One region of the Kitasatospora sp. NPDC094019 genome, then DNA from elsewhere that is predicted to be linked to it. Evidence: predicted binding sites of a transcription regulator. Region 1 holds the regulator's gene; the other holds the start of a gene.
What was found. Region 1 encodes HrcA, which represses chaperone genes, less so after heat shock. Its sites were predicted from a motif close to TTNGCACTCNGNNNNNCNGAGTGCNAA; they were not measured.

Region 1 (11,234 bases):
TCTTCTCGTAGAGGGTGCCGGGCAGGAAGCCGAGCCGCTCGCCCGCCTCGACGGCCGGGCGGGTCAGGATGATCCGGTTGACCTCCTTGGCCTGGAGGGCCTGGACGGCCTTGGCCATCGCGAGGTAGGTCTTGCCGGTGCCGGCCGGGCCGAGGCCGAAGACGATCGTGTGCTTGTCGATGGCGTCGACGTAGCGCTGCTGGTTGAGGGTCTTCGGGCGGATGGTCCGGCCCCGGTTGGACAGGATGTTCGCGGTGAACACCGTCGACGGCGCCGGGCTGTCCGGGTCGTCGACGCCGCTGCGGATCATGGCGATGGAACGCTCCACGGAGTCCTCCGTGAGGGGCTGGCCGGTGCGCAGCACCAGCATCATCTCGCTGAACAGCTGCTTGACGAGGGCGACCTCGGCGCGCTCGCCGGTCGCGGTCACCTCGTTGCCCCGGACGTGGATGTCGGCGGTGGGGAAGCCCCGCTCGATCACCCGCAGCAGCGAGTCGGCGGTGCCGAGCAGGGTGACCATCGGATGCTTCTCGGGGATGACGATGCGGGCGCTGACCCGGCCGTCCTCGGCCGGTTCGGGGCGCGGCTGTCCGTTCGTACGGGTCTGCGATGTGTCACTCATAGGTCGGCGCTGGGGCCTGCCTCATCCCATCCGTGTCTCGTGTGCCGCTCGGTCTCTCCGGGGCACCAGGGTACGCCGCGCACGTGATCGCCGCGGCGGGCGGCGGGGCCGCACCCGACGATGCTGCGGCAGAACGCCGGGCGGCGCGAGCGGTTTTCCACGCTGTTCACCGCGGCCCTGACGGGTGGGCGCCTCACTTGTGCCGGGGCGGTACTGGTACCCGGGCGAGGTCCTCGGCAAGCACGATCGGCCCGTCGAAATGCTTGCGGGCGTCGGCGAGGTGCTGGCCGAGGTCGGGATAGCGCTGCGAGAAGTGGGTCAGCACCAGGGTGCGGACACCCGCCTCGGCGGCGACCTTGGCGGCCTGGCCCGCGGTGAGGTGGCCGTGGTCCTCGGCCAGCCCGGCGTCCGCGTCGGAGAAGGTCGCCTCGACGACCAGCAGGTCGGCGCGCTCGGCCAGCTCGTGGACGCCCTCGCAGAGCCGGGTGTCCATGACGAAGGCGAACCGCTGCCCGGGCCGGGGCTCGCTGACCTCCTCCAGGGTGATCCGCCGCCCGTCCACCTCGATCGCGCCCTGGTGCTGGAGCCGGCCGGTGTCGGGGCCGGCGATGCCCAGGGCGGCCAGCCGTTCGGGCACCAGCCGGCGGCCGTCCGGCTCGCTCAGCCGGTAGCCGAAGGACTCGACCGGGTGCGAGAGCCGGACCGCCTCCAGCGCGAAGCGGGCGCCGGGCGCGGGCAGCGGGCCCGGCTCCTCGATCGGCCGGGGCCGCAGCACGGCCGTCTCGTGGAAGGCGGTGGCGTACCGCAGCCGCTCGAAGTACACCTCGCCGGAGGCCGGGAAGTAGACGTCCACCGGGTGCGGGACCCGGTCCAGGTTGATCCGCTGGATCACCCCGGCCAGGCCCAGGCTGTGGTCGCCGTGGAAGTGCGTGACGGCGATCCGGGTGAGCTGGGTGGCCGAGACCCCGGCGCGCAGCATCTGCCGCTGGGTCCCCTCCCCGGGGTCGAAGAGCAGGCCCTCGCCGTCCCAGCGCAGCAGGTAGCCGTTGTGGTTGCGGTGCCGGGTCGGAACCTGACTTGCGGTCCCGAGGACGACGAGTTCGCGCTGCGACACGCCTAGACCATGCGCTCGGTCATGGAGGTGCCGGCGAGCACGTGGACGTGCGCGTGGAAGACCGTCTGGCCGGCGCCGGCGCCGGTGTTGAAGATCAGCCGGTAGTCCTCGACGCCCTCGTCCGCGGCGACCCGGCCCGCCTCGGCGAGCAGTTCGCCGGCGATGTCGGGTTCCGCCTCGGCCAGCGCGGCCGCGTTCGGGTAGTGGGCGTGCGGGATCACCAGGACGTGCACCGGGGCCTTCGGGGCGATGTCGCGGAAGGCGAGGGTCCGGTCGGTCTTCCGGACCACGGTGGCCGGGATCTCGCCCGCCACGATCTTGCAGAACAGGCAGTCGGGCTGCGGCTCGCCGGCCATCGGGATCTCCTCGCGGGATGCTGGTGCAGGTCTGGTGGGAGCGTACGGCGGCATGCTAGCCGAGCCCCGCCGTCGCCCGCCGGTACTCCCCGCACCGGTGCCCCCGCCGCCCCGCGCCCTCGGCGGGGGCCGCCCCGGAGCGGGAGGCCGGGCCGGACCCGGCCTCCCGCCGCCGCACCGGCTACGCCTCCCAGGGCAGCACCGGCGGGGTCTTCGCCGGCCGCTCGGCGAGCGCCGCCAACGCGATCCGCACCCCCTCGGCGAGCTGCGGGTCCTCCCCCGCCGCCCAGGCGTGCGGCGGGAACGGCACCTCCACGTCCGGGTCCACCCCGTGGTTCTCCAGGCCCCAGCCGCGCTGCTCCGACCAGAACGCGTACTTCGGCTGGGTCACCAGCGTCCCGTCCACCAGCGAATAGCGGCTGTCGATGCCGATCACCCCGCCCCAGGTGCGGGTACCGACGACCGGGCCGATCCCCAGCGCCTGGATCGCCGCGTTGACGATGTCGCCGTCCGAGCCCGAGTACTCGTCCGCCAGCGCGACCACCGGGCCGCGCGGCGCGTCCTCCGGGTACGGCGAGGGACTGGCGGCGTCCCGGGCGACGCCCCAGCCGACGATCCGCCGGGCCAGCTTCTCGACCACCAGCTGCGAGGTGTGCCCGCCCCGGTTGCCCCGGACGTCGACGACCACGCCTTCCCGGGCCATCTCCGAGCGCAGGTCGCGGTGGATCTGCGCCCAGCCGGTGGTCTGCATGTCGGGGATGTGCAGATAGCCGAGCCGGCCGTCCGACAGCTCCCGGACGGCGGCCCGCCGCCCGGCCACCCAGTCGTGGTAGCGCAGCGCCTCGTCGTCGGCGAGCGGGACCACCACCGGGTACCGCTGGTCGGTGCCGTCCTTCCCCGCGACCGTCAGCTCGACCGGCTGCCCGGCGGTGCCGGCCAGCAGCGGCGCCGGGCCGGTCACCGGGTCCACCGGGCGGCCGTTGACCGCCAGCACCGCGTCCCCGGGGCGGACGGCCGCGCCCGGGGCGGCCAGCGGTGAGTGCGCCCGGGGGTCGGAGGACTCCCCCGGCAGGATCCGCGCGACCCGCCACACCTCGCCGTCCCGGACCAGGTCCGCGCCCAGCAGGCCCTGCCGGCGGGCCGCCTCGGTGTGGAGCCCGTGCGGCACCACGTACGCGTGCGAGGTGCCCAGCTCGCCGTGCACCTCCCAGAGCAGGTCCACCAGGTCGTCGTGCGAACCGAGCCGCTCCACCAGCGGCCGGTAACGGGCCAGCACCCCGGCCCAGTCCACCCCGCCGAGGTCGGGACGCCAGAAGTTGTCCCGCATCAGCCGGCCGTTCTCGTCGTACATCTGCCGCCACTCGGCCGCCGGATCGACCGTCACCCGGAGCCGGTCCAGGTCGACGTCGATCTCGTCGTCCTCGCCGGACGCCTTGTGGTCGGCGGGCACGATCCGCAGCTCGCCCTCGTCCAGCACCGCGAGCCGGGTGCCGTCCCCGCTCACCGCGAACGCGTCCAGGCCGTCCACCAGCTGCTCCGCCCGGCGCTTGCGGAAGTCGAAGCGCTCCAGGGTCGGCCGCGGGCGCTCGTCCTCCAGCGAGGCGGCCTCGTCGCCCAGCTCGCCGAGCAGCGGGACCCTGGTCCACAGCACGCCGTCCTTGGCGGCCCGCAGGACGCCGAAGCGGCCGCCCTCGACCGGGAACGCCACGATCCGGTCGGCGATGCCGTCCAGGTCGACCCGGGTCGCCGGCGGCGCGTCCGCCGCGCCCTCCTCGCCGTCCGCCCGGCGGCCCTTCGGCTCGTCGTCCTCCCCGCCGGCCGGTCGGCCGCCCCGGCGCGGCCCGAACGGCGACGGCGTGTCGGCGGCCAGCGTGATCAGGTACGGGCGGCAGCCGTTGGGGAAGGACAGGTCGAAGACGTGCGAGTCGTACACCGGGTCGAAGCTGCGGACCGAGAGGAACGCCAGGTGCCGGCCGTCGGCGGTGAACGCCGGGGAGGTGTCGACGAACCGCTGCGGGGTGGCCTCGGAGACCGTCCGGGTGGCCAGGTTGGCCAGCACGATCTGGCGCAGCGACCACGGCCCGAGGGTCGGCTGCGACCAGGCCAGCCAGGCCGAGTCCGGGCTGAACGCCAGGCCGCTGACCTCGCCGTCGGTGCTGTGCGCCAGCTCGTGCACGGCGCCGTCGGCCAGGCCCACCAGCAGCACCCGGCCGTCGTGCGCGCCGACCGCCAGCTGCTTGCCGTCCGGGGAGACCAGCAGCGAGCGGACCCGGCCCAGCCGGCCGGCGGCCAGTCGGCGGCGCTCGGCGCCGAGCACTGCGGGCGCGTACTCGATCGCGTCCTCGCCCTCGGCGTCGGTCACCCACACCACGCCCTGGGCGGCGTCCTCGCCGGCCGGGCCGGGCACCACCCGGGCCAGCCGGCCGCGCACGCCCGGCGTCTCGTCCAGTACCCGGGCCGGGCCCTCCCGGTGGGTCAGCCAGTGCACGGAACCTCGCACCACCACGGCCCCGGCCCGCCCGGTGCGGTCCGGGGCGGCGCCCTCCAGCCAGTGCGCGGCGGACACCGGGCGGGGGCGGCGGCCGGTGCGCGGACCGGACGGGCGGACGTCCAGGCGGCGCGGCTCGGCACCGTCGAGGTCCTCCAGCAGCCACAGGTCGCCGGCGCTGTGCCAGACCACCCGGCTCCCGTCGGTGGTGGCGGTGCGGGCGTAGAAGCCCTCCGGCGAGATGCCGTGCCGGCGCAGGTCGGAACCGTCCGGGAGGCTGGAGTACAGCGCGCCGACGCCCTCGTGGTCGGAGAGGAAGGCGATCCGCCCGCCCACCCAGAGCGGCGACTCGATGTTCCCGTCCAGCTCCTCGTGCACGCGTTCGAAGCGGTCGGTGCCGATCCACAGCCGGCCGGTCCGCCCGCCCCGGTAGCGCTTCCACCAGGCCGGCTCGACGCTGTGGGCGGAGACCAGCAGCACCCGGTCGCCGCCGGGCTCGAAGGCCAGGCCGCCGACCGGCCCGTACGGCAGCCGGGCGGCCTCGCCGCCGTCCGGCGGCACCGCCAGCGCCCAGGTGCGGCGCAGCGAGGACTGGCCGGCGGCGGTGGTGGCGATCGGCCGGCCGTCGGCGGTCCAGCCGCGCAGCTGGGTCTGCGCGTCGCCCCAGTGGGTCAGCCTCCGGGACGGGCCGCCGTCCACCGGGACCAGGTGGACCTCGGGGGCGCCGTCCCGGGTGGAGGTGAAGGCGATGCGGCGGCCGTCCGGGGAGAACATCGGTCTGCGGACCGGACGGTGGTCGGCGGTCAGCCGCCAGGCCCGGCCGCCGTCGAGCGGGGCGAGCCAGACGTCGTTCTCGGCCACGAACGTGACCAGGTCGCCGTGCAGGTGCGGGTGGCGCAGGTAGGCGCCCTCGGGGGTGCTCTCGGGTTCGCTCACGGTCGCCACCCTAGGCAGGCGGGGGCGCGGCGCGCCCGCACTTCGCGGTCCGCGAAACCCCGACGGGGGACGCCGCCGTCAGGCCCAGCGGCCGGTGCGGCCCAGCAGCAGCGCGCCGGCCGCCACCCCGGCCGTGGAGGTGCGCAGCACCGAGGGGCCGAGCCGGTACGGCGCGGCGCCGGCCCCGGCGAAGACGGCCAGCTCCTCCGGCGAGACGCCGCCCTCCGGGCCGACCACGAGCACGAGGTCCCCGGTGTCCGGCAGGACCGCCCCGGCCAGCGGCTCGGAGCCCTCCTCGTGCAGCACCGCGGCGAACGCGGCGGCGGCCAGCACGGGGGCCAGCTGCCGGGTGGTCATCGCCTCGCGGACCTCGGGGAAGCGCAGCCGCCGGGACTGCTTGCCGGCCTCCCGCGCGGTGGCCCGCCACTTGGCGAGCGCCTTGGCGCCGCGCTCGCCCTTCCACTGGGTGATGCAGCGCGACGCCGCCCAGGGGATCACCACGTCCACGCCGACCTCGGTCATGGTCTCGACCGCCAGCTCGCCCCGGTCGCCCTTGGGCAGGGCCTGGACGACGACGATCCGCGGCGACGGCTCCGGCTCGCGCCGCACGGCCGTCACGGTGACCTCGATCGCGTCCTTGCCGTGCACCGCCGCGACGGTGCCGTCCACGCCGAGGCCCCGGCCGTCGGCCAGGGTGACCGCCTCGCCGGGCTCCAGCCGCTTCACCGCGGCGGCGTGCCGGCCCTCCGGCCCGTCCAGCCGGACGGACGCGCCCGGCGCGGCGGCGGCGATCCGCTCGGTGTCGACGACGAACACGGGCGCGGTCATGCGGGGAACCTCCGGGGTGGGAACGGGGACGGGAACGCGAAAGGGGTGCCGAGGAAGCCTCGGCACCCCCGCGCGGGACGGCTACCGGCCGTTGAAGGCGTCCTTCAGCCGGGAGAACAGCCCCTGCTGCCCGGGCGCGAACTGGCCGGACGGCCGCTCCTCGCCGCGCAGCACCGCCAGGCGGCGCAGCAGCTCCTCCTGCTCGGGGTCGAGCTTGGTGGGCGTCTGCACCTCGACATGCACTATCAGGTCGCCCCGGCCGCCGCCGCGCAGGTGCGTGATGCCCCGGCCGTGCAGCGGGATCGACTGGCCGGACTGGGTGCCGGGCCGGATGTCGACCTCCTCGATCCCGTCCAGGGTCTGCAGCGGCACCTGGGTACCGAGCGAGGCCGCCGTCATCGGGATGGTGACCGTGCAGTGCAGGTCGTCGCCGCGCCGCTGGAAGGTCGGGTGGCTGGTCTCGGCGATCTCGACGTAGAGGTCTCCGGCCGGGCCGCCGCCGGGGCCGACCTCGCCCTCGCCGGCCAGCTGGATCCTGGTGCCGTTGTCGACACCGGCCGGGATCTTGACGGTCAGGGTGCGACGGGCGCGGACCCGGCCGTCGCCGGCGCACTCCGGGCACGGGGTCGGCACGACGGTGCCGAAGCCCTGGCACTGCGGGCAGGGGCGGGAGGTCATGACCTGGCCCAGGAAGGACCGGGTGACCTGGGAGACCTCGCCCTTGCCGCGGCACATGTCGCAGGTCTGCGCGGAGGTGCCGGGCGCGGCGCCCTCGCCGCTGCAGGTGGTGCAGGTGACCGCCGTGTCGACCTGGAGTTCCTTGGTGGTGCCGAACGCGGCCTCCTCCAGGGTGATCTCCAGCCTGATCATGGCGTCCTGGCCGCGCCTGGTCCGGGAGCGCGGTCCGCGCTGGCCGGAGGCGGCGCCGAAGAAGGCGTCCATGATGTCGGAGAAGCCGAAGCCCGCCGCGCCCGCGCCGAAGCCGCCCGCGCCCGCGCCGCCGTTCGGCGAGAGCGGGTCGCCGCCGAGGTCGTAGACCTGGCGCTTCTGCGGGTCGGAGAGCACCTCGTAGGCGGCGTTGATCTCCTTGAACCGCTCCTGCGTCTTCGGGTCCGGGTTGACGTCCGGGTGCAGTTCGCGTGCCAGGCGCCGGAACGCCTTCTTGATCTCGTCCTGCCCCGCATCCCGTCGGACGCCGAGTACCGCGTAGTAGTCCGTGGCCACCAAATGCTCCGCTTGTTCCGCCTGTGTGAGTGCTTGCGACTTCGGGCGCCGTCAGCTGTCCGACGACGACCGTTCCTACGACTCGGCCAGAATCTGACCCACGTACCGTGCCACCGCTCGCACCGCCCCCATTGTGCCCGGGTAGTCCATCCGGGTCGGACCGATCACCCCCAGTTTGGCCACGCTCTCGTCGCCCGAACCGTAACCGACCGAGACGACCGAGGTGGAATTCAGCCCTTCGTAGGCGTTCTCGCGCCCGATCCGGACCGTCATCCCGGCGTCCGCGGTCTCACCCAGGAGGCGGAGCAGGACGACCTGCTCCTCCAGCGCCTCCAGCACCGGCTGGATGGTCAGCGGGAAGTCGTGGCCGAAGCGGGTCAGATTGGCCGTGCCGGCCAGCATGATCCGCTCCTCGCGCTGCTCCGCGAGGGTCTCGAAGAGCGTCGCCAGCACCGTCGACACGGTCGGCCGGTCGGCCGCATCGAACTGCGCGGGCAGCTCCTCCAGCAGCCCCGGGACGTCCGGGAGCCGCTGTCCGGCGGCCCGGGCGTTGATCCGGCCCCGGAGGTCCGCCAGCACGGTCTCGCCGACCGTGCCCGGGCAGTCCACCAGCCGCTGCTCGACCCGGCCGGTGTTCATGATCAGCACCAGCATCACCTTGGCCGGGGCCAGCGCGACCAGCTCGATGTGCCGCACCGTGGAGCGGCTCAGCGAGGGGTACTGCACCACCGCGACCTGGCGGGTCAGCTGGGCGAGCAGCCGCACCGTACGGGCGACCACGTCGTCGAGGTCCACCGCGCCGTCGAGGAAGTGCCGGATCGCCCGCCGCTCGGGCGCGCTCATCGGCTTGACCTCGGCCAGCTTGTCGACGAACAGCCGGTAGCCCTTGTCGGTGGGGATCCGCCCGGCGCTGGTGTGCGGCTGGTGGATGTAGCCCTCCTCCTCCAGCGCCGCCATGTCGTTGCGGACGGTGGCCGGGGAGACCCCGAGGTTGTGCCGCTCGACCAGGGCCTTGGAGCCGACCGGCTCCTCCGTCCCCACGTAGTCCTGGACGATCGCGCGAAGCACCGCGAGTTTGCGGTCGTCGAGCTGGCGGACCTCACCGGCCATGGGCACGCACCTCCGTCTTCACGCGTTGTCCGTTGTGACACACCGTCGTGGCATGTGTCCGTGTTCGAGCTGTCCGGTCCGACCCCGCGGGGCCCGGCCTTGGCACTCTGAACGCACGAGTGCCAGAACCGTACCTGCCAGTGTAAGGCCCGGGTCCGACGGCAGGAACGGCCCGGCCGGGGTGATCCTGCCCGCAGTCCACGGCGCGCGGGTGATGCCGCGGGGCCCGCCCGGTGGCAGCATCGGAAGCGGACGGCGAACGGAGGAGCAGAGATGACGAGCTCGGACCGGCACACCCGCTTCGCCCCCGACCGCGGCCTGACCGGCCGCATGGTGGGGACGATGTTCCTGATCGGCCTGCTGTACGTGGGATTCACCGGTCTGCTGATCGTGCTGCTGCGCGGCGCGTGGCCGATCGTCGTGCTGATCTCGGGCGGCCTGTTCGTCGCCCAGTTCTGGTTCAGCGACCGGATCACCGAACGGGCGATGGGCGCCCACCGGGTCACCCCGGAGCAGTACCCGCAGCTGCACGGCGCCGTCGACCGGCTCTGCGCGCTCGCCGACATGCCCAAACCCCGGGTGGCGGTCGCCGACAACGACATGCCGAACGCCTTCGCCACCGGCCGCAACCCGCAGAACGCGGTGGTCTGCGTCACCACCGGCCTGCTGCGCCGGCTGGAACCCGAGGAACTGGAGGGCGTGCTCGCCCACGAGCTGTCGCACGTCGCCCACCGGGACGTCGCCGTGATGACGGTGGCCGGCTTCCTCGGCGTCCTGGCCGGCGCGATGACCCGGATCGCCATGTACGGCGGCTTCATGGGCGGCGGGCGCAACAACAACGACTCCAATGCCGCGATCGCCGCCCTGGTGATCCCCCTGGTGTCGGTCGCCGTCTACGCGATCAGCTTCCTGCTGACCCGGCTGCTCTCCCGCTACCGCGAGCTGGCCGCCGACCGGGCCGCCGCCCAGCTCACCGGCCGGCCCAGCGCGCTGGCCTCGGCCCTCACCAAGGTGACCGGTCAGATCGCCGCCATCCCGACCCGGGACCTGCGCCAGTCGCAGGCGTACAACGCGTTCTACTTCGCACCCGCGCTCAGCGCCCGGGAGGCCGCCACCCAGTTGTTCTCCACCCACCCGTCGCTGGAGCAGCGGCTGGCCCAGCTGGCGAAGATCTCCTCCGACCTCGGCCGCTGATCCGTCCGGCCGCCCCACCACCGCCACCGCCCCTACCACCAGCACCGGTCCGGCCCTGCCCGTTCGGACCCGACCGCCCCGCCCGATCGCCCCGCACACCCCTGACCGGAAGGACCGTCGTGGGCATCCTCGACACGCTGTTCGGCCGCACCAAGCCCGTCAAGCCCGACCTCGACCAGCTGTTCGGCGTGCCGTCCGCCGCCCTCACCCTGGAGGCCGCGGCCGGCTTCCGGCCCACCGGGCTCGGCTCGGTCTGCTTCGCCTCCGTCGAGGGCGGCGCCTTCGACGAGGTCGAACGGCAGGTCCGGGCCCTGCTCGACGCCGACACCGAACGCGGCGGCGTCCCCGTCGAGGCGTCCAGGGACTCCTACGGCTACTCCTGGCTGCTCGCCCGGCACGCGCCCGACGAACTCCCGGCACTCGTCAACGACCTGCACGCGGTCAACAGCGAACTGGAGGCGCACGGCTTCGGCCCGCAGCTGCTCTGCTCGCTGGTCGGGTTCCGCGACGCCGACGGAAGGCGCCCGCTGGCCCTGGTCTACCTGTACAAACGCGGCACCTTCTACCCCTTCGCACCACTGCCCGGCGGCGGCGAGAAGCGCGACAACCCGCTGGAACTGGAGGTCAACGCGATGCTCGGCAACGATCTGCGGCTGGAGAAGGACCTCAGCCGCTGGTTCCCGGTCTGGGGCGCGCCCGGGCTGTGAACCGGGCCGCTCCCGGACCCGTAAACCGGTGGCCCGCGACCGCCCCCGCCTCTAGGGTCCGCCCGTGATCAACTGGACCGCCCTCGAATCCGCCGCCCCCACCCCCGAGACCCTCGCCGCCGTCAGCGACGCGCTGCGCTCGCCCGACCCGCACGTCCGCGACAGCCTCGCCTACGAGCAGCTGTGCCGCTGGGTACCGCAGCTCACGCCCGACCAGCGGCTGGCCCTCGGCGACGGGATGGCCGAACGCCTCACCGACCCCGGGATCCAGGCCCGCACCTTCGCCCCGCTGGTCCTCGCCGAACTCGCCGACCTCGGCACCCACCGCCCCGTCTGGCTGGACGCCTTCGGCCGCTGGTACACCGACGAGACCGACCTGCGCGGCTTCGACCCGGAACTCGGCTGGCTGCACGCGGTCGCCCACGGCGCCGACTACCTGGCCGCCCTCGGCCGCGGCCCGCTGCTCCCCGACCCGACCCCGCTGCTGGGCCTGGTCACCGCCCGGCTGCTGGCCCCCACCGACCACGTGCTGGACGCCATGGAGGACGACCGGCTCGGCCGCGCCGTCGCCCAGATCCTCACCCGCCCCGGGCTGACCGAGCGCCAGGCCCTCGGCTGGCTCGACCCGATCGCCGCGCAGCCGCCGCGCCGCCCC
Region 2 (11,234 bases), on a different contig from region 1:
CCGGTCTGATCGGCATCTCGGTCGGTGTGCTGGCGGCCGGGGCCGCCGCCGGGGTGGCGATCGACCGGCTGACGGTCGGCCGGAGCACGCGCCGCCGGGCCCGCGCCGAACTGGACGCCAACGCCCCGTACGGCTCGCTGCGCGGCCGCCCCCGCACGGTGGCCGCCGCCGACGGCACCGGGCTGTACGTCGAGCTGGACGGGCTGGAGGGCCCGGACGGCTCCGACGGCCCGGGCGGGGAGGGGACCGGGCGGGACGGCGCGGCCGAGCCGCTGACCGTGGTGTTCTGCCACGGTTACTGCCTCAACCAGGACAGCTGGCACTTCCAGCGCGCCGCCTTCCGGTCCGGTGCCCGGCTGGTCCTGTGGGACCAGCGCAGCCACGGCCGGTCCGAGCGTTCCCGCTCCTTCCTGGCCGGCGAACCCGCCGGGATCGACCAGTTGGGCGGCGACCTCAAGGCCGTGATCGACGCCGTCGCGCCGACCGGCCCGCTGGTGCTGGTCGGCCACTCGATGGGCGGCATGACGATGATGGCGCTGGCCGACCAGCACCCGGAGCTGTTCCGGGAGCGGGTCGCCGGGGTCGCGCTGATCGGCACCCTGGCCGGGAACTGGGACGCCGTCACCTTCGGTCTGCCCGTCGCCGGCGCCAAGCTGTTCCGCAGGGTCGCGCCGGGCATGATGAAGCTGCTCGGGCGCCAGGTGGACCTGGTGGAGGCGACCCGCCGGCTCGGCGCGGACGTCAGCGCCGTCTTCTACCGGCGGTACTCCTTCGGGGCGAAGGACGTCGACCCGGGCGTGGTCCGGTTCGCCGAGCAGATGCTGGACGCCACCCCGATCGACGTGGTGGCCGAGTTCTACCCGGTCTTCTCGGCGCACGAGAAGACCGAGGCGCTGGCCGCCCTGCGCGGCATCCCCGCCCTGGTGCTGACCGGCACCAAGGACCTCCTCACCCCGCCCGGCCACGGCGAGGTGATGGCCGAGCAGCTGCCGGGGGCCGAGCTCGTCCTGGTCGAGGACGCCGGGCACCTGGTGATGCTGGAGCGCCCCGACCTGGTCGACCGCCACCTGGCCGAGCTGTTCGACCGGGCCGCCCGTTTCCGCGGCGCGGCGCCGCTGCCGCCCCAGGTCGGCGAACCGGCGTAGTCCCGGGCCCCGGCCGTCCCGAGCCCGGCCGTTCCGGGCCCCGGCCGTTCGGTGCCGGGGCGGGCCCGGCGCGGGCGGCGCCGGGGATGTGGCACGGTAGCGGGGGCGCCCGAGGACCGGAGCGCCGCCGTACGGACCGAAGGGCTTGATTCGCGCATGGGCTCCCACGCCTCTCTCACCGTCGCCACCCCCGACCGGATGGGCCGGCTCGGCCGGGAGCTGGCCGCGCTCCTGCGGCCGGGGGACCTCGTGCTGCTCTCCGGCGAGCTGGGGGCGGGCAAGACCACGCTGACCCGGGGCCTCGGCGAGGGGCTCGGGGTGCGCGGGGCGGTCACCTCGCCGACCTTCGTGATCGCCCGGGTGCACCCCTCGCTGGTGGGCGGCCCGGCGCTGGTGCACGTCGACGCGTACCGGCTGGGCGGCGACCTCGACGAGATGGAGGACCTCGACCTCGACGTCTCGCTGCCCGAGTCGGTGGTGGTGGTCGAGTGGGGCGAGGGCAAGGTCGAGCGGCTCTCGGAGAACCGCCTGGAGGTCCGGATCGGACGCGCGATCGGCGCCGAGGCGGCCGGGGACGACCTGGACCCGCGCCGGGTGGAACTGACCGGTGTCGGCACCCGCTGGGACAGCACGGACCTCACCGTGCTGGTCTGAGGCGGGCCGGGACCGTGCCGGACGGCGTGCCGGGGCGGCCCCGTCGCGCGATTGTTTGCCGACGGCCTGTCGGGAAGATGTTGCGATCGAGGTCCCGGGCGTGGTGGGATGGTTGTTGAGGTTAGGTCTGCCTAACTAGGAGGCGCCATGCCGAGCACCACGCCCGCCCCGGAGCGCGCACCGCGCGGAACCGGGGCCGAGGAGCCCGCCCGCCGTGCCGCGGGGGAGCCGATGCGGGCCCTGCTGGCCGCCTGCGCGGCGGCGGAGGCGATCTCCACCCCGCCCGAACGCCGTCCGGCCGACCCCGCGTGGGGCGAGGGCTCCGGGACGTCCGGACCGTCGCCGTCGAGCGGCGGCGCGCACGAGACCCGCCGCGCCGCCTGACGGCTGTCGCCCCCGGTCAGGGGATCACGACGACCTTGGTGTCCTTCGGCGCGAAGTCCCAGAGCAACTGGCCGTCCGCGCGGCTGCTGCGGATGCCGCCGGTCTTGCCCGCCGCCGAGGCGGCGGGGGAGGACGCGGCCGCGGTGGGCGCCGGGACGGCCGGCGCCGAGCCGGTGGCGCCGTCGACGGCGGCGCTGAAGCCGAACACCACGCCGTTCTGCTGCGCGAAGCGCACCACGTGCTCGATCTGCTTGCCGTCGGTGCCGGTGCCGGTCGGGGTCCGGCTGTACACGGGGTAACTGCCGGGGGCCGGCTCGACCGTGCCCGGGGTCACCGGGAAGACCGCCAACACCTGCGGGGTCTTCTTCGGGTCGATCAGCCACACGTAGTGCGTGGCGACCGAGTAGACGACCCGCAGCCCGGTGCCGGTGCCCGCCGTGGGCAGGGTCGGGGCGGTCGGCGTGGGCGCGGCGGTCGGGGCGGCCGAGGCGGCCGGCCCGCCGGAGGTGGCGGCCGTGCTCGTGGTCGGGTTCGCGGCGACCGCCCGGTCCTGGGCGCCGTTGGCCTGGAAGGCCAGCAGGCTCACCACCGCCAGGGCTCCCAGGGTCAGCCCGGTGACCACCACTCCAGGACCCATCTTCGCCACGTGCCGCTCCCACCGCCGTCCCGAAACCGTCGGCCCCATCGTGCCAGGTTCGCCCGTCCGGTCCGCATCGCGTCGGACGTGTGTTCCGGAGTCGGCCCGGTTTTCGATCGGGCGGAGCACGTGCCCGGCCGTGCCACCGGGGACCGGCGCCGGACCGGGCACCGGCCCGGCGGTCTAACCTTGACCCGTGCTGCTGCTCGCGTTCGACACCGCTACCCCCGCCGTCACCGCCGCCGTCCACGACGGCACGGCCGTCCTCGCCGAGACCGACCAGGTCGACGCCAGGCGCCACGGCGAACTCCTGATCCCCGCGATCGACCGGGTGCTCCGGGAGGCCGGTGTCGACCGGCACCGGCTGACCGACATCGCGGTCGGCGTGGGCCCCGGCCCGTACACCGGCCTGCGGGTCGGCCTGGTGACCGCCGCCGCGCTGGGCCACGCGCTCGGCCTGCCCGTGCACGGCGTCTGCACGCTGGACGCGATCGCCCACGCGGCCCGCGCCGAGGGGCTGGCCGGCGAGCCGTTCACGGTGGCCACCGACGCCCGCCGCAAGGAGGTCTACTGGGCCGCCTACGACGCCGAGGGCCGGCGGACCGAGGGGCCGTCGGTGGACCGCCCGGGCGAGCTGACCCCTCCGGCGCGGTCGGTCGGCGCCGGCGCGCTGCTCTACCCGGACAGCTTCCCGGGGGCGCACGGCCCCGAGCACGTCTCGGCCGGCGCGCTCGCCGCGTTCGCCGTCGCCGAGCTGGCCGCCGGCCGGGCCCTGCTGCCCAACGCCCCGCTCTACCTGCGCCGCCCGGACGCCCAGGTGCCGGCCGGCTACAAGGCGGTGCTCCCGGCGTGACCGGCCCGAGCACCGCCCGGCCCGGCACCGTCGGCCCCGGTGCCGCCGCTCCGGCCCCGGACGACCGCGCGCCGGCCGACCGGGTCCCGGCGGACCGGGCTCCCGCCGCCCGGCTGCGCCCGATGCGCTGGTGGCACATCGCCCCGGTACTGCTGCTGGAGCAGGAGTTGTTCCCGGAGGACGCCTGGTCGGCCGGCATGTTCTGGTCCGAGCTGGCCGAGGCCCACCCCGGCGGCACCCGGCACTACACCGTCGCCGTCACCCCGGACGGCGCGGTCGTCGGCTACGCGGGGCTGATGGCGGTGGGCGGCGACGGCGACGTGCAGACCATCGCGGTCGACGGACGCCACCAGGGCACCGGGCTCGGCGCGGCGCTGCTCGCGGACCTGGTCCGGGAGTCGGCCCGGCGCGGCTGCGCGGACCTGCTGCTGGAGGTGCGGGTGGACAACACCCGCGCGCAGCGCCTCTACGAGCGCTTCGGCTTCGAGCCGGTCGGCATCCGGCGCGGCTACTACCAGCCGGCCGGCATCGACGCGCTGGTGATGCGGCTCGACCTCACGGCCGTCCCGGCCGACCCCGCCGCCTCCGCCGCGGCCCCCGACGACCTCGACGAACCCGCGGACCACCCGCGACCGGATGTGAAGAAGGACACCCCCCATGGCTGACGAACCGCTCGTCCTCGGCATCGAGACCTCCTGCGACGAGACCGGCGTCGGCATCGTGCGCGGCACCACCCTGCTGGCCGACGCGGTGGCCTCCAGCGTCAACGACCACGCCCGCTTCGGCGGCGTCGTCCCCGAGATCGCCAGCCGCGCGCACCTGGAGGCGATGGTCCCGACGATCCAGCGCGCCCTGGACACCGCGGGCGTCAGGGCGAGCGACCTGGACGGCATCGCCGTCACCGCCGGACCGGGCCTGGCCGGCGCGCTGCTGGTCGGCGTGAGCGCCGCCAAGGCGTACGCGTGGGCCCTCGACAAGCCGCTGTACGGGGTCAACCACCTCGCCTCGCACATCTGCGTGGACCAGCTGGAGCACGGCCGCCTGCCCTCGCCGACGATGGCCCTGCTGGTCTCCGGCGGGCACTCCTCGCTGCTGCTGAGCGAGGACATCACCACCGACGTCCGCCCGCTCGGCGCGACCATCGACGACGCGGCCGGCGAAGCCTTCGACAAGGTGGCCCGGGTGCTCGGGCTGGGCTTCCCCGGCGGCCCGGTGGTGGACCGCAGGGCCCGCGAGGGCGACCCGAAGGCGATCGCCTTCCCGCGCGGCCTGACCGGTCCCAAGGACCCGGAGTACGACTTCTCCTTCTCCGGTCTGAAGACCGCCGTCGCCCGCTGGGTGGAGGCGAAGCGCCGGGCCGGCGAGGAGGTGCCGGTCGCGGACGTCGCGGCGTCCTTCCAGGAGGCGGTCACCGACGTGCTCACCCGCAAGGCCGTCAAGGCGTGCAAGGACAGCGGCGTCGACCACCTGATGATCGGCGGCGGTGTCGCGGCCAACTCCCGGCTCCGCGAGATGGCCCAGCAGCGCTGCGACCGGGCCGGCATCCGGCTCCGGGTGCCGCGTCCGGGCCTGTGCACCGACAACGGGGCGATGGTCGCCGCGCTCGGCAGCGAGATGGTCTGGCGGGACCGGGCGCCGTCCTCGCTCGACCTGTCGGCGGACTCCTCGCTGCCGGTCACCGAGGTCCACGTGCCGCACACCGACTTCCACGGGCAGGCGTACGAGGCCCTGACCGGGGAGCGGCGGTGAGCCCCACCACCGCCGCGATGTGGGAGGCCAGGGCCGCAGACGGCCGGGGCGCCGAGCTCTCCGGCTGGGTCCGGGGGACGGCACTGCCCGCGCTGCGCGGTTCGGCCGGGCTGCTCCGCGCCGAGCTGCTCGCCGCCCCCGGGGACCGGGTGCTGCTGATCACCTGGTGGTCCGGCGAGCCGGTCCCGGTGCCGGAGCCGCCCACCGCCCTGCTGGGCCGTCCGGCGCACCGCTGGTCCTTCACCAGCGAGCATGTGGAGTAGTCGCCCGTAGCCGTTCGCACGCCCGACCGGGAACCGAACGTCCGACCGTTACCGTGCTAGTGATCGAGGTCGCGGCACGGGAGCGGGGAGCAGGGCGCGGTGAACACGCAGGCACGGGGCAGGACGACGGTGTACGCGGCGGGGGTGCTGGCCCTGTTGGCCGCCGTCACCGGGTGCACGAGCGACGGCGGCAGCGGCGCGGCCTCGGCCGCGCTGGTCCCGGCGGGCGCCTCCCCGACGGGCGGTTCCCCGGGGACGGCCGCCCCGGCGCCCTCGCGGTCCGGGAGCCCGGCTCCGACCGCGTCCCCGACCGGGGGCGGCCCGGCCGCCGGGGACGCCGCCGCGTGGGCGAAGTGGCACCTCACGCCGCTGCCGCCGGCGCCGCCCGCGCCCGCCGACAAGCCGGTGAAGCTCGCGCGGACCGGGCCGGTCCCGGTGTTCAGCGAGGTGAGGACCCCCGACAAGGTCGTCTTCGTCACCATCGACGACGGTGCCGAGAAGGACCCGAAGTTCGTCGAGATGCTGACCGACCTCAAGGTGCCGGTGTCGATGTTCCTGACCCGCGACATCGTCAAGGACGACTACGGCTACTTCAAGCGCCTCCAGGCCCTCGGCAACCACGTCCACAACCACACCGTGGACCACGCCCAGCTGAGCAAGGTGCCGCCGGAGAAGCAGAAGTCCGAGATCTGCGACGCCCAGGCCGCGCTCACCCAGCAGTACGGCACCCCGCCGCTGCTGTTCCGCCCGCCGTACGGGGACGGCGCCAACACGCCGGCGCTCAACACCGCGGTGCAGCAGTGCGGGCCGAGGGCCGTGGTGCTGTGGCGCGAGTCGATGCAGATCCACGACATGCAGTACCAGGCCGCGGACAAGAAGCTGCGGCCCGGCGACATCGTGCTCGCCCACTTCCGGGGCCCGAAGGACCTCAAGGGCGAGACGATGACGCAGATGTTCGGCGAGCTGCTGGCCCGGATCCAGGAGCAGGGCTTCGCGGTGGCCCGGCTGGAGGACTACATCGAGGCGCCGGCCGCCTGAACGGCCGCGGCCGGTCCGGTGACGGGGTGGCCCAGCATCATCAGCGGGCCGTTGTCGGTGCGGCTGAGGACCACCGTGACGGCGTTCGGACCGGTGGGCCGCAGCTGCCGGCGCAGTTCCTCCGGGGTGATCGCCATCCCGCGCTTCTTGATCACCACCGTGCCGACCTTCCGCTCGCGCAGCAGCGCCTTGAGCTTCTTGATGTGGAACGGCAGCACGTCGGTGAGCTCGAAGGCGTGCGCGTACGGGGTGTCGACCAGCTCGTCGGAGGTCAGGTAGGCGATCTTCGGATCGATCAGCCGCCCGTTCACCAGCCCGGCCACCTCGGCGACCAGGTGGGCGCGGATCACGGCGCCGTCCGGCTCGTACAGGTAGCGGCCGACCGGTCCGGCCGGGGGATCGGGCAGGTCGCCGCCGGTGAGGCCGGCCCGCCGCGGCAGCAGGGTGGCGCGGTGCGGATGCCCGGCCCGGGTGCCGAACCAGAGCACCGCCTCCTTGACGTCGCCGTGGTCCGAGACCCACTCGGCCTCGGCGTCGGCCGGCACGGCCTCGTGCGGGATCCCGGGCGCCACCTTGAGCGCGCCGACGGGGGCGCGCCGACCGGCCTCGATCGCCCAGGACAGCGGCGGGGCGTACGCCTCGGGATCGAAGACCCGGCCGCGCGCGGTGCGCCGGGCGGGGTCGGTGAAGACCGCGTCGTAGCCGGTGACGTCGACCTCGGCGACGTCCGCGCAGCGCACCTCGACCAGCTCGGCGAGGCCGAGGGCGGCCGCGTTGGCGGTGAGGGCGGCACAGGCCGCCGGGTCCCGGTCGACGGCCAGCACCTCGATGCCGGCCCGGGCCAGCGCCAGGACGTCGCCGCCGATGCCGCAGCAGAGATCGGCCAGCCGCTTCACCCCGAGTCCGGCGAACCGCTCGGCCCGCCACTCGGCGACCTCGCGCCGGGTGGACTGCTCGACGCCGTTGGGCGTGAAGTACATGAGATCGGCGTCGGCGCCGAACTTGGCCCGGGCCCGCTGGCGCAGCCGGGCCTGGCCGAAGGCGGCCGACACCAGCTCGGCGGGGTGCTCCTTGCGCAGCCGGGTGGCCAGCGCCAGCTCCTCCTCGGGCGCGAACTCGCGCAGTTCGGCGAGCAGGGCCTGGCCCCGCTCGGTCAGCAGGGCCCGCAGGTCGTCGTTCTCCACCCGCCCATTCTCCCCGGTCACGGGGGCCCGGGGCGCCGGGTCCCCGGGCGGGATCGGGGCGGTCGCGGTTCGGGCGCGGGGGCGTCGGACGGGACCGGCCCGCGTGGCGTTGGCACTCTGGTTGACTGAGTGCTAACGGCCGCCTATGGTCATCACTAGCACTCACCACCGGGGGAGTGCTAACGCGAAAGTGCGTGTCTGACCCCCGCGACGGCAGATCCGCGAGTTCGCCCCTACCCGTTAGAAAACCCCGTAATCTCCGAAGGGGAGCTCGGACGTGACCACCAGCAGCAAGGTTGCCATCAAGCCGCTCGAGGACCGCATTGTGGTCCAGCCGCTCGACGCCGAGACCACCACGGCCTCCGGCCTGGTTATCCCGGACACCGCCAAGGAGAAGCCCCAGGAGGGCGTCGTCCTGGCTGTCGGCCCGGGCCGCTTCGAGGACGGCCAGCGTCTTCCGCTCGACGTCGCCGTGGGTGACATCGTCCTGTACTCGAAGTACGGCGGCACCGAGGTGAAGTACCAGGGCGAGGAGTACCTGGTGCTCTCCGCGCGCGACGTTCTCGCGATCATCGAGAAGTAAAAGCGTTCAGCCACGCCCCGGATCCGTGTCCCTAGTGACAGGGGCCGGGGCGTGGCTGTTGGTTCACGTAGTCGAGCGGCCGGCGACGGCCGCACCCCGAAGGAATAGGGAACATGCCGAAGATCCTGCAGTTCGACGAGGACGCCCGCCGCTCGCTCGAGCGCGGTGTCAACAAGCTGGCCGACACCGTCAAGGTGACCATCGGCCCCAAGGGCCGCAACGTCGTCATCGACAAGAAGTTCGGCGCCCCGACCATCACCAACGACGGTGTCACCATCGCCCGTGAGGTCGAGCTCGACGACCCGTACGAGAACCTTGGCGCGCAGCTCGTCAAGGAGGTCGCCACCAAGACCAACGACGTCGCGGGCGACGGCACCACCACCGCCACCGTGCTGGCCCAGGCCCTGGTCAACGAGGGTCTGCGCAACGTCGCCGCCGGCGCCGGCCCGGCCGCCCTGAAGAAGGGCATCGACAAGGCCGTCGCCGCCGTCTCCGCGCACCTGCTGTCGGTCGCCCGCGAGATCGAGGGCAAGGACGACGTCGCCGCCGTCGCGAGCCTCTCCGCCCAGGACACCCAGGTCGGCGAGCTCATCGCCGAGGCGATCGACAAGGTCGGCAAGGACGGTGTCATCACCGTCGAGGAGTCGAACACCTTCGGCGTGGAGCTGGACTTCACCGAGGGCATGCAGTTCGACAAGGGCTACCTGTCGCCGTACTTCGTCACCGACGCGGAGCGGCAGGAGGCGATCCTCGAGGACCCGTACATCCTGATCAACCAGGGCAAGATCTCCTCCATCCAGGAGCTGCTGCCGCTGCTGGAGAAGATCCTGCAGGGCGGCACCTCCCGCCCGCTGCTGATCATCGCCGAGGACGTCGACGGCGAGGCGCTGTCCACCCTCGTGGTGAACAAGATCCGCGGCACCTTCAACGCGGTGGCCGTGAAGGCCCCGGGCTTCGGCGACCGCCGCAAGGCGATCCTCGGCGACCTGGCCGTCCTCACCGGCGGCACCGTGATCTCCGAGGAGGTCGGCCTCAAGCTCGACCAGGCCGGTCTGGACGTGCTGGGCTCCGCCCGCCGCGTGACCGTCACCAAGGACGAGACGATCGTCGTCGACGGTGCCGGTGACTCCGAGGCCGTGGCCGGCCGCGTCGGCCAGATCAAGGCCGAGATCGCCAACACCGACTCGGACTGGGACCGCGAGAAGCTGCAGGAGCGCCTGGCCAAGCTGGCCGGCGGCGTCTGTGTCATCCGCGTCGGTGCCGCCACCGAGGTGGAGCTGAAGGAGCGCAAGCACCGCCTGGAGGACGCCATCTCGGCGACCCGCGCCGCGGTCGAGGAGGGCATCGTCGCCGGTGGTGGCGCCTCGCTGGTCCACGCCGCCAAGGTGCTGGACGAGGGCCTGGGCCTGACCGGCGACGAGGCCACCGGTGTCGCGGTCGTCCGCAAGGCGCTGCACGAGCCGCTGCGCTGGATCGCCCAGAACGCCGGCCTGGAGGGCTACGTCATCACCTCCAAGGTCGCCGAGCTGGAGCTGGGCCAGGGCTACAACGCCGCCACCGGCGAGTACGGCGACCTGGTGAAGGCCGGCGTCATCGACCCGGTCAAGGTCACCCGCTCCGCCCTGGAGAACGCCGCCTCGATCGCCTCCCTGCTCCTCACCACCGAGACCCTCGTGGTGGAGAAGAAGGAGGAGGAGGCCGAGGCCGGTCACTCGCACGGCGGTCACGGCCACTCGCACTGAGGCCCGACGCACTGACCGGAGGCCCGGTCCGCGCCCCGCTGGGGGTGGCGGGCCGGGCCTCCGGCGTTGCGGCGGGACCGGGCCGGGCCGGGGCGGCGCCGGTGTGTTCCATCCTTCAACTATCAGTTGAATTTTGCTTGTTGCAAAGAATGCCTTATATCTTGGAGGCATGATCGAGGCCCGCCACCTGCGCGTCCTGCGTGCCGTCGCCCGCACCGGCTCCTTCTCCGCCGCCGCTCGTGAGCTGGGCTGCACCCAGCCCGCCATCAGCCAGCAGATGAAGGCGCTGGAGAAGTCCGTGGACACCCCGCTGGTGGTCCGTTCGGGCCGCGGGATGCAGCTCAGCGAGGCAGGCCGGGTGCTGCTCAAGCATGCCACCGGAATCCTCGCCGGACTCTCCGCCGCCGAGGAGGAGGTGGCCGCGATCGCCGGGCTGCGGGCCGGCCGGGTCCGGCTGGTGTCCTTCCCGACCGCCAGTTCGACCCTGGTGCCTCCGGCCGTCGCCCGGCTGCGGGGCACCCATCCGGGGGTCCGCGTGTCGCTGGTCGAGGCGGAGCCGCCGGAGTCGCTGGCGATGCTGCGCGGCGGCGAGTGCGAGGTCGCGCTCGCCTTCCGCTATCCGCAGGCCCCCGGTGCCGCCGTCACCGCCGCCGCGCCCGTGCACGGCATGCCGCGGGAGGCGCGCGCCGAGGCCAATCTGGAGGCCCAGCAGCTGAGCGCCGGCGCCGACTGGTCCGATCTGGTGGCCACCCCGCTGCTGGACGACCCACTGGTCGGCCTGCTGCCCGCCGGGCACCGGCTGGCCGGGCGCGGCGGGCCGGTGGAACTGGCCGAACTGGCGGAGGAGCAGTGGATCGCCGGCTGCCCGCAGTGCCGGGGTCATCTGGTGGAGCTGTGCGCGGGAGCCGGCTTCGAGCCGCGGATCGACTTCGCCACCGACGACTACCCGGCCGTGGTCGGGCTGGTGGCGGCCGGGCTCGGGGTGGCGGTGCTGCCCGGCCT

Region 2: a site for HrcA is predicted at 8,017-8,043, ahead of groES (co-chaperone GroES). Genes of this name have one in related genera too.

The regions. Positions count from the first base shown of each region.
Region 1 covers NZ_JBIWIF010000001.1:960,152-971,385, forward strand. The annotation lists gene ACIQ9P_RS04530 (PhoH family protein) at 1-622, opposite strand, end outside; gene ACIQ9P_RS04535 (ribonuclease Z) at 816-1,736, opposite strand; gene ACIQ9P_RS04540 (histidine triad nucleotide-binding protein) at 1,739-2,092, opposite strand; gene ACIQ9P_RS04545 (S41 family peptidase) at 2,274-5,516, opposite strand; gene ACIQ9P_RS04550 (16S rRNA (uracil(1498)-N(3))-methyltransferase) at 5,595-6,344, opposite strand; gene dnaJ (molecular chaperone DnaJ) at 6,426-7,568, opposite strand; gene hrcA (heat-inducible transcriptional repressor HrcA) at 7,644-8,678, opposite strand; gene htpX (zinc metalloprotease HtpX) at 8,952-9,872, shown strand; gene ACIQ9P_RS04570 (hypothetical protein) at 9,992-10,579, shown strand; gene ACIQ9P_RS04575 (DUF2785 domain-containing protein) at 10,644-11,234, shown strand, end outside.
Region 2 covers NZ_JBIWIF010000006.1:166,938-178,171, reverse strand. The annotation lists gene ACIQ9P_RS15540 (alpha/beta fold hydrolase) at 1-1,145, shown strand, start outside; gene tsaE (tRNA (adenosine(37)-N6)-threonylcarbamoyltransferase complex ATPase subunit type 1 TsaE) at 1,302-1,799, shown strand; gene ACIQ9P_RS15530 (hypothetical protein) at 1,947-2,183, shown strand; gene ACIQ9P_RS15525 (hypothetical protein) at 2,200-2,820, opposite strand; gene tsaB (tRNA (adenosine(37)-N6)-threonylcarbamoyltransferase complex dimerization subunit type 1 TsaB) at 3,017-3,673, shown strand; gene rimI (ribosomal protein S18-alanine N-acetyltransferase) at 3,796-4,338, shown strand; gene tsaD (tRNA (adenosine(37)-N6)-threonylcarbamoyltransferase complex transferase subunit TsaD) at 4,331-5,422, shown strand; gene ACIQ9P_RS15505 (hypothetical protein) at 5,419-5,685, shown strand; gene ACIQ9P_RS15500 (polysaccharide deacetylase family protein) at 5,785-6,723, shown strand; gene ACIQ9P_RS15495 (methyltransferase domain-containing protein) at 6,699-7,928, opposite strand; gene groES (co-chaperone GroES) at 8,185-8,490, shown strand; gene groL (chaperonin GroEL) at 8,604-10,232, shown strand; gene ACIQ9P_RS15480 (LysR family transcriptional regulator) at 10,402-11,234, shown strand, end outside.